2 regions of the Robertmurraya mangrovi genome follow, and region 2 is predicted to be linked to the other one. Evidence: a T-box and tRNA genes for the amino acid it is inferred to sense, from the RefSeq annotation. Region 2 holds a T-box; the other holds one or more tRNA genes.
What was found. The T-box of region 2 lies ahead of thrS (threonine--tRNA ligase). A T-box ahead of a tRNA ligase gene usually reads a tRNA of that ligase, here a tRNA-Thr.
Positions count from the first base shown of each region.

Region 1 (4,415 bases), on a different contig from region 2:
GCGGAAGATTTAGAAAAAGCCATTCACCCAACAAAAAGACAAAACTCTCCGCAATAATTACTAATAAAAAAATCAACGCTTTTATTCGTTGCGTTGATTTTTTTATTTATGTCATTAGAGATCCTTTGATTTTTCTTTTACAGGAAGTAGATTTTTTTCAACTTTTTCATATATCTCAAGAAGCTTATTAAATAGTTTTACTCTCTGTATTAGAATATAACTTAGTACTGCTGAGATACTGCCTACTAAAGCTCCCACCAGAACATCAAAAGGATAATGAACTCCCACCCAAATTCGAGAAAGTCCAACTAGCATGGCTAACAAAATCCACAAGAAGCTTGCTTTCTTCTTAAAAAGCATGAAAGAAACGCAAAACGAAAAGAAAAGGATTGTATGATCACTTGGAAAAGAATTATTGATTGCTTTATCTATTAATTGATTTACACTCGATAATTCTGCAAATGGTTGAAGATTAGAATGAAACTTACCTGCTGTCTTACCTATTATTTCAGCAAGAATAAAAGCAAAAGAAGCAGATATAATCATCATTCTATTATTTTCGGTTCTCGTAAACCAAAAGTAAACCACACTCAGGGCTAAAAAAATCACCATATATTCAGTAATAATGACAAATGACGGATTCAAATATGTGTATTCTTTTCCTAAATCATTTATTTTTCTAAAGAGATGAATATTCAATTCTGAAACTCCCACAATGTACCTCCTGAATTAAGTCGTATAGGACTATCTTACCTCGAGAGTTTTAATTCCTTCTTAACGAAATCTTATTTATTTCTTAATAAGAAAAGATTCTTAACAAGAAAAGCCTTTATAGTACAAAAAACACTAACCATCTTTTGATTAGTGTTGAATTACAATTTATGTATGGCGGAGAAGGAGGGATTTGAACCCTCGCGCCGGTTACCCGACCTACACCCTTAGCAGGGGCGCCTCTTCAGCCTCTTGAGTACTTCCCCATATAAAAAATGGCTCCGCAGGTAGGACTCGAACCTACGACCGTTCGGTTAACAGCCGAATGCTCTACCACTGAGCTACTGCGGAATAGTTAGTATTGATTCTTCTTTATTTAGGATTATCTGGTGGGCCTAAATGGACTCGAACCATCGACCTCACGCTTATCAGGCGTGCGCTCTAACCAGCTGAGCTATAGGCCCCAATTGGAGCGGGTGATGGGAATCGAACCCACGACATCAGCTTGGAAGGCTGAGGTTTTACCATTAAACTACACCCGCAAAATGGAGGAGGTAGAGGGATTCGAACCCCCGCGCGGTTTGACCCGCCTGTCGGTTTTCAAGACCGATCCCTTCAGCCGGACTTGGGTATACCTCCGTAATTATGGAAACGTTAAGGAAGATTCTTTTCACTACACTACGTTTCGTGAAAAAATCTAGATGGAGCCTAGCGGGATCGAACCGCTGACCTCCTGCGTGCAAGGCAGGCGCTCTCCCAGCTGAGCTAAGGCCCCATAGTCGTATAAGTGATAATGGCGCGCCCGAAAGGAGTCGAACCCATAACCTTCTGATCCGTAGTCAGACGCTCTATCCAATTGAGCTACGGGCGCGTATGGAAAAATTCTTTTGCTATCGCAAAAAGCTTTGGTGAGCCATGGAGGACTCGAACCTCCGACCCTCTGATTAAAAGTCAGATGCTCTACCGACTGAGCTAATGGCTCTCAATATTTTCTGAATAAATGGTGCCGGCGATAGGAGTCGAACCCACGACCTACTGATTACAAGTCAGTTGCTCTACCAACTGAGCTACACCGGCATGAATGTTTTGAAAAAGGAAGTTTCTTTTTACTTCACTACGTTTCGTAAAAAAGTTTTGGTGGAGGATGACGGGATCGAACCGCCGACCCCCTGCTTGTAAGGCAGGTGCTCTCCCAGCTGAGCTAATCCTCCTTGAAGGAAGTTTCTTTTTATCCCACTACGTTTCGTAAAGGATTAAGGAAGTTTTCTTTTTACTCCACTACGTTCCGTAAAAAAAACTTGGTGACCCATACGGGATTCGAACCCGTGTTACCGCCGTGAAAGGGCGGTGTCTTAACCGCTTGACCAATGGGCCATTATTTAAAACTATTTTAGAATAGTTATTAATGAATCTGCGACAGTTATAAATTATATATAACAACTACTTTGTTGTCAACGTTTTTTTGTATGAATCTCTTTTGAAATATTTTATTATCCTGTCGAGATTTCTTATATTACTATCAATTATAATGTTATGTCAATAATATTTTCAATAAACATTGGGCTGATTTTTTTCTAGTCTCCTACTCATTTTTTAGGAACTATTTTAATTTATTATTATTTTATAGAGGTGCTTTCCTCATTAAATTTTCGAATCTCCTACTTTAAGTTGATTTTTTGTCTAAATTTCCCTCTAAGTGGTAAAATAATTTAAACAGGTTCAAAGGGGTGATGTCTTCTGAGAAGAACTATTCGTTTCCTTTTTTCATTTATCTTTTTCGTAGCAACATTTGGCTTGTACTTTACGAACCGCCTTATGTTTTTGAAGAGGAAAGATGATTTATTTATTTTAAATCGTGAAAAAGAAGCTGGAAGACTTAATCCATTACACTACGATGAACTACCAAAAAGAGAAGTTTTAATTTCTTCTCCTTTCGGTTATTCATTAAAAGCTATTGTTGTAGAACCGTATCGAGCTGATCGATATGTAATTATTTGTCACGGTGTAACAGAAAACAAATTAAATTCAGTGAAGTACATGAATCTCTTTTTAGAGCGAGGGTTTAATTGCGTGATATACGATCATCGTAGGCACGGTGAATCAGGAGGAAAAACTACGAGTTATGGTTACTACGAAAAATATGATTTAAAAGCAGTAGTTGATTGGTTAAAAGCAGAAAAAGGATCAAGTATACAATTAGGTATACACGGAGAATCCATGGGAGCAGCAACAATGATTTTATATGCAGGGTTATTAGAGGATGGGGCTGATTTCTATATTGCCGATTGTCCTTTCTCTGACTTTAAGGAACAGCTGGCTCACAGAATTAAAGTGGAGCTTAAAATCCCTTCTCAGCTCGTCATTCCTATTGCAAATATTTTTCTTCGAATGAGAGATCGATATTCTTTACGTGATGTTTCTCCAATTTCCGTTATAGAGAATATAAAAAAGCCTATTTTGTTTATTCATAGTAAAAAAGATGACTTCATTTTACCTTCCATGACTGAAGCGTTGTTTGAGAGGAAAAAAGGTCCAAAAAAATTATTTATGGCAATGAACGGCGTTCACGCCCAATCACTCAATGAAAATAAAGCTGATTATGAAAAGATGCTTGATGAATTTTTGCGCGATCACATTCTCCCATTAAATGTTCCTATGTAGAGGCTACCCTTGTAGTCTCTTTCTTCTTTTTTTAGTTAATTAGGAAGCTTTGTCCTATACACTACTTTACCGTTTTTGCTTAACCCTCTTACCTTTGAATACTCTCCAAACTGATAATAGTACCTTACACCATCTACTTCAATCACTTTAGCCTCTTCATATTCTTTCCCGGCAACTTCTATGCTCCTAATCTTTTTATTTTCAATTTTCCCTAATAAGAGACTGATTTTATTTTCTAGCTTACCTTTTGTGTCGTAATCATAAAAAGCTTTTTTATAAGTGGTAAACTGTTTGTGTTCATAATAATCCCAATGGTTATTCCCCGCATTACTCCAGCCATTTTGGTCGTCTCCTTTTAAAAAGGCAGCTGTTATGGTCTCAAATTCTCCTAATTTACTTTCTTGCTTTGTTGTATATAAAATGACTACACCATGGGGTACTTCTTCTTTGTGTAAGACCCTTGCAACATTAAAAGGAATCTCTTTTTGAATAGCCTCCTCCAAACCGAGAGGCATACAAGCGGTTAGTAACCATACACTCACCACAACAACCATTACTTTCTTTACTTTCATCTTGTCCCTCCTGCCCATTGATGGTAAAACGCATTAATACCATTTAATGTAAAGGACAAGAGAAACATTCACTTTTTTGCGTTTTTAGCCCCTTTGTCAGGGGTATAATAGGGAATAAAATGAGATTTTCCTATTTAAAGATTTGTTTTTATTAAAAAGCTCATCCTTGGATTTAAATACTGATTAGGACTTTTTAATTGATAGCAATTTGCACTAGAGGAATAATCAATAGTCATTATATCGTCAAGAAAGACTTCTTTTGATTTTTCTACGTAGATGGAACGACCATTCGTTTGTACTTCCCGATCCCCCTCGTCTACTTCTTTAACAAACCATAAAGCTGTTACTCCACTGACTACGCAACCACAGCCTTCTGTGTCATATTTCAGTTTTAAATAGCCTGTTCCTCCATCTAACTTTTCTTCTATTTTCTTTTTTGCTTGCTCTGTAAGTGTAATTTTCATGCGTAGA
Region 1 covers NZ_JAXOFX010000002.1:391,414-395,828, reverse strand. The annotation lists gene SM124_RS05090 (hypothetical protein) at 1-57, shown strand, start outside; gene SM124_RS05085 (undecaprenyl-diphosphatase) at 115-714, opposite strand; tRNA gene SM124_RS05080 (tRNA-Ser) at 887-977, opposite strand; tRNA gene SM124_RS05075 (tRNA-Asn) at 988-1,062, opposite strand; tRNA gene SM124_RS05070 (tRNA-Ile) at 1,099-1,175, opposite strand; tRNA gene SM124_RS05065 (tRNA-Gly) at 1,180-1,253, opposite strand; tRNA gene SM124_RS05060 (tRNA-Ser) at 1,258-1,350, opposite strand; tRNA gene SM124_RS05055 (tRNA-Ala) at 1,414-1,486, opposite strand; tRNA gene SM124_RS05050 (tRNA-Arg) at 1,506-1,582, opposite strand; tRNA gene SM124_RS05045 (tRNA-Lys) at 1,618-1,693, opposite strand; tRNA gene SM124_RS05040 (tRNA-Thr) at 1,713-1,788, opposite strand; tRNA gene SM124_RS05035 (tRNA-Val) at 1,847-1,922, opposite strand; tRNA gene SM124_RS05030 (tRNA-Glu) at 2,011-2,085, opposite strand; gene SM124_RS05025 (alpha/beta hydrolase) at 2,449-3,372, shown strand; gene SM124_RS05020 (hypothetical protein) at 3,408-3,944, opposite strand; gene SM124_RS05015 (iron-sulfur cluster biosynthesis family protein) at 4,079-4,408, opposite strand.
Region 1: it has a tRNA-Thr gene. The T-box ahead of thrS (threonine--tRNA ligase) is inferred to sense a tRNA for this amino acid. The anticodon was not compared.

Region 2 (4,415 bases):
CAGGTATAATAAAAACAAAAAACACAGGAGGTCAAGTGATACAATGGATAAACTACTATACATCAACGGCGAATGGACTGGTTCAGAACTAGAAAAAATCAATATCACCAATCCAGCCTCAGGGGAAATCGTGGGGACGGTTCCAAACGGAGGGGCAACGGAAACGAAGCAAGCGATTGAAGCCGCTCATCAAGCATATCTCAAATGGTCTAAGTTAACCGCCTATGAACGCTGTGATTTATTAGAACGTTACTATGACTTAGTGTTAGAAAACGAAGATGAGTTAGCGAGAGTGTTAACGTTAGAAATGGGAAAACCCCTTCATGAAGCAAAAGGAGAAATTAAATACGCTGCCTCCTTTTTAAAATGGTTTGCAGAAGAAGGGAAACGAGTGTATGGACGCACCGTACCAAGTCAGCATGGGGACAAGAGATTACAGGTAATTAAAAAGGCCGTTGGAGTGGTAGGAGCGATTACTCCATGGAATTTCCCTGCCGCCATGATTACAAGAAAACTAGGGCCAGCCCTTGCAAGCGGTTGTTCTATTGTCATTAAACCAGCAAAACAAACTCCGTTAACAGCCGTCTTTCTAGTAGAATTAGCGGAAAAAGCGGGTATTCCAAAGGGTGTTGTCAATTTAGTGACAGGAAATGCGTCGAAAATCGGAGATGAGCTTTTAAGCAATCCACTCGTGAAAAAAATTACTTTTACTGGCTCAACAGAAATTGGCCGAGTGTTAATGGAAAAAGGGGCTAAGCACATCAAGAATTTATCCCTCGAACTTGGAGGACATGCGCCAATTATCGTACTCGATGATGCAGACCTTGATCTAGCTGTAAAAGGAACCATGGCTTCTAAATTCCGTAATGCGGGTCAAACTTGTATTTGTGGAAATCGAATTTACGTTCAAGAGAACATTTACGAAGAGTTTATCACACGTTTTGTTGAAGAAGCGAGCAAGTTGAAGGTTGGAAATGGCTTGGATGAAGGGACAGATATTGGTCCGATCATTGACAAAAACGGCTATCAAAAAGTTGAAGAGCATGTCCAAGATGCGTTAAGCAAAGGGGCGACTTGTGTTTTAGGAGGGGAAGGAACTCCGAAAAATGGAGCTTATTTTTACCCGCCGACCGTATTAAAAGATGTGAATTCAACTATGTTAGTGATGCATGAGGAAACGTTCGGTCCTGTTGCTCCCATTCAAAAATTTACAACGGATGAAGATGCGGTTGAATTAGCTAACCAGTCACCTTATGGACTCGCAGCTTATGTTTTCTCAGAGAGCAATAGAAGGGGCACAAAAGTTGTAGAAGCGTTAGATTATGGAATTATTGGCTGGAATGACGGTGCTCCATCAACTGCACAAGCCCCATTTGGTGGAATGAAAGAAAGTGGAATGGGCCGTGAAGGTGGTATAGAGGGATTGGAAGAGTATTTAGAAACAAAGTATGTTTCCATAGGTGTATAAAGTTTGCAGCATTTCAGCAAAATGAGCATACACTATAAAAAAAGTTCTTGACTTCCTAAAAATACTAATTTAATATCAATAAATAACATTCATATGGTAAAAAATGCATGGATAAGGACATGAATCATCCTTAATTTTCTTTACTAGAGAACAGGGTCATAGGCTGGGAGCCCTGAAGAAAAGAGAATGATTTACCACCTTTGAGCAGTTATGGGGAAAGAATATATTCAAGTAACCATAACCGGGAGAACCGTTAACTTTTTTAGAGCGTAATGTTACTTTCATACATTACGGAACTAGGGTGGAACCACGACCGCACTCGTCCCTTTTATGAGGATGAGTGCGTTTTTTTATGGGCTTTTTCTAAAACATAGATGATTCTAACTTCAAAGATTACCTAAAATAAATTTGCTCTATAAAGATTTTTTAAATTTGTTTTAGAAAAAGCCAAGTGTCTACATTTGTAGCACTTACTTACAACACAGGGTAAAAATCGGCTTTAAGATTTTTACAAAGACAACAATCATGATCGAAATAGGTTTATGGAACAAATTAATACGATAGAGCGTTGAAGAGGACATGAATGATTTTCCTATTTCTTTATCAGAGAACAGGGTCATAGGCTGAGAGCCCTGAAGAAAAGAAAGTCATTTACCACCTCCGAGCTATTATGGGGAACGAGAAGATCAAGTATCCATAATCGGGAAACCGTTAACTTTTTGAGCGTAATGTCACTTACATGCATTACGGAATTAGGGTGGAATCACGACCACACTCGTCCCTTAACTAGGGATGGGTGTGGTCGTTTTTTTATATAAAAAATCATTTTAAGGAGGAAACAAACATGTCAGTAGAAATGAATCACAGAAAGTTAGGTCAGCAATTAGAGCTATTTGCATCAATGGAGGAGGCTCCTGGAATGCCATTCTTTTTACCAAATGGGATGGTGTTGAGAAATGAGTTAGAGTCGTATTGGAAAAGGAAGCATCAGCTTGCGGGTTACCAGGAAATTAAAACTCCGTTTATGATGAAGCAAGAGCTATGGGAGCAGTCAGGGCACTGGGATCATTATCATGAGAATATGTATTTTTCTAATGTGGATGAGCAAAATTACGCCATTAAGCCGATGAACTGCCCTGGGGCGATCTTAATTTTTAACAGTAAAAGAAGAAGTTATCGCGAGTTACCGGTTCGATATGCAGAATTAGGTTTAGTTCACCGCCATGAATTATCCGGTTCACTAAATGGCTTATTGAGAGTACGTTCCTTCACTCAAGATGACGCGCATTTGTTTGTTAGAGAGGATCAAATCGAATCAGAGATTGATAAGATATTGGATTTAATTCATGAAGTTTATTCTAAGTTTGGATTTAGTTATAAGGTGGAGCTTTCTACTCGTCCGGTAAAGTTTATAGGATCACCTGAAAAATGGGAACAGGCTGAAAAGGCGCTCGAATCTGTTTTACAGAAAAAAGACTTTAACTATCAGGTTAATGAAGGAGACGGGGCGTTTTACGGGCCAAAAATTGATTTTCATATCCTCGATTCCCTTGGTCGCAGCTGGCAATGCGGTACAGTTCAACTAGATTTTCAAATGCCGGAAAAGTTTGATTGTCAGTATATTGGTGAGGACAACAAACCCCTTCGCCCAATCATGATTCACCGAGCGATTTATGGTTCACTAGAAAGGTTTATGGCCATCTTAATTGAACACGTAGCTGGAGAGTTTCCCCTTTGGTTAGCACCTATTCAGGCAAAAATATTACCGATTTCTGACGCACATCTTGAATATGCATATGAAGTTCAAGGACAGCTCCAAGCATTAGGATTCCGAGTTGAGGTAGACAACAGGGTGGAAAAAATTGGTTTGAAAATTAGAGAAGTTGAATTACAAAAGGTGCCATATGCATTTGTCGTTGGTGATAAAGAAGTAGAGAAAGGAATGCTTGCTGTAAGAAAACGTAAGGAAGGGAATATCGGAGAAATGAGTCTAGAACAAATCATCAATAAATTTGAAAAAGAAAGAGGGTCATACTAAATTGGACACCACCACCGACACCAGACTTTTAACACTTATATTATATAGAAGGAAAGGGTACAAGTTGAACATATTTCACAACGTACCCTTTTCCCCCATAATCCTTCAAACAAAATCGGTCCTACATCCCATCATATAAATGAAAATCTCCAAAACTAAAAATAATGAAGTATCGTCCCATTTTACTGTTTTAAAGTTATAGTTATCACTCATATAATGTTATAATTTCTTTAAATAGAGGCTCTTTTTAAATTTATTGTAAGACGCATGATTACAGAGTTTCAAAGTTTGTTATTTTTAGAAATAGCCTTTTTACCTAAATAGGAACATTCATAAACGATTACTATAACCGTTATGGTGAAAATAGCAAAGGGTAGGGGAAACAAAATGTCAGAAATCCAAGAGCTGCAAGAGGAAGTTATAGCGCTAAAAGAGGAGATCAATCAGTATAAAAAAATCATTGAATCTATGTCCGTCCCAGTGATTCCATCCATTCTTCCTGAGACAGCATTATTACCCATTACGGGGCAGTTGTTGCCTGATAGATTAGAGTTAATTACTACTAAAATTTCACAAAGAGTTTATGATGACGAAATTAACACGATCATTATTGACTTTAGTGGAATAGGTAAAAGTGAAATCGGGGAATTAGAAGTTTTAGGAGAGTTTATATCAAAGCTTTCCCATACGTTGAACTTACTAGGGGTAGAAGTTCTTTTTGTTGGATTTAGACCAGAAGTGACAAATGAAATTGTAAAATCGCAGATGAATGCTGCAAAGGAACTGAAAACGTTCTTAACATTCAGGGCAGCTCTTCAGTATTTAATGAAGGTGAAGGGATTAAAGTTAGTTAGTGAAACCGAGGGAATTGTCGAATAAATTTTTAAAAACCCTTGCTTCTATTTAGTG
Region 2 covers NZ_JAXOFX010000006.1:30,772-35,186, reverse strand. The annotation lists gene SM124_RS10925 (NAD-dependent succinate-semialdehyde dehydrogenase) at 44-1,468, shown strand; T-box leader at 1,568-1,798, shown strand; T-box leader at 2,028-2,254, shown strand; gene thrS (threonine--tRNA ligase) at 2,283-3,506, shown strand; gene SM124_RS10915 (STAS domain-containing protein) at 3,894-4,385, shown strand.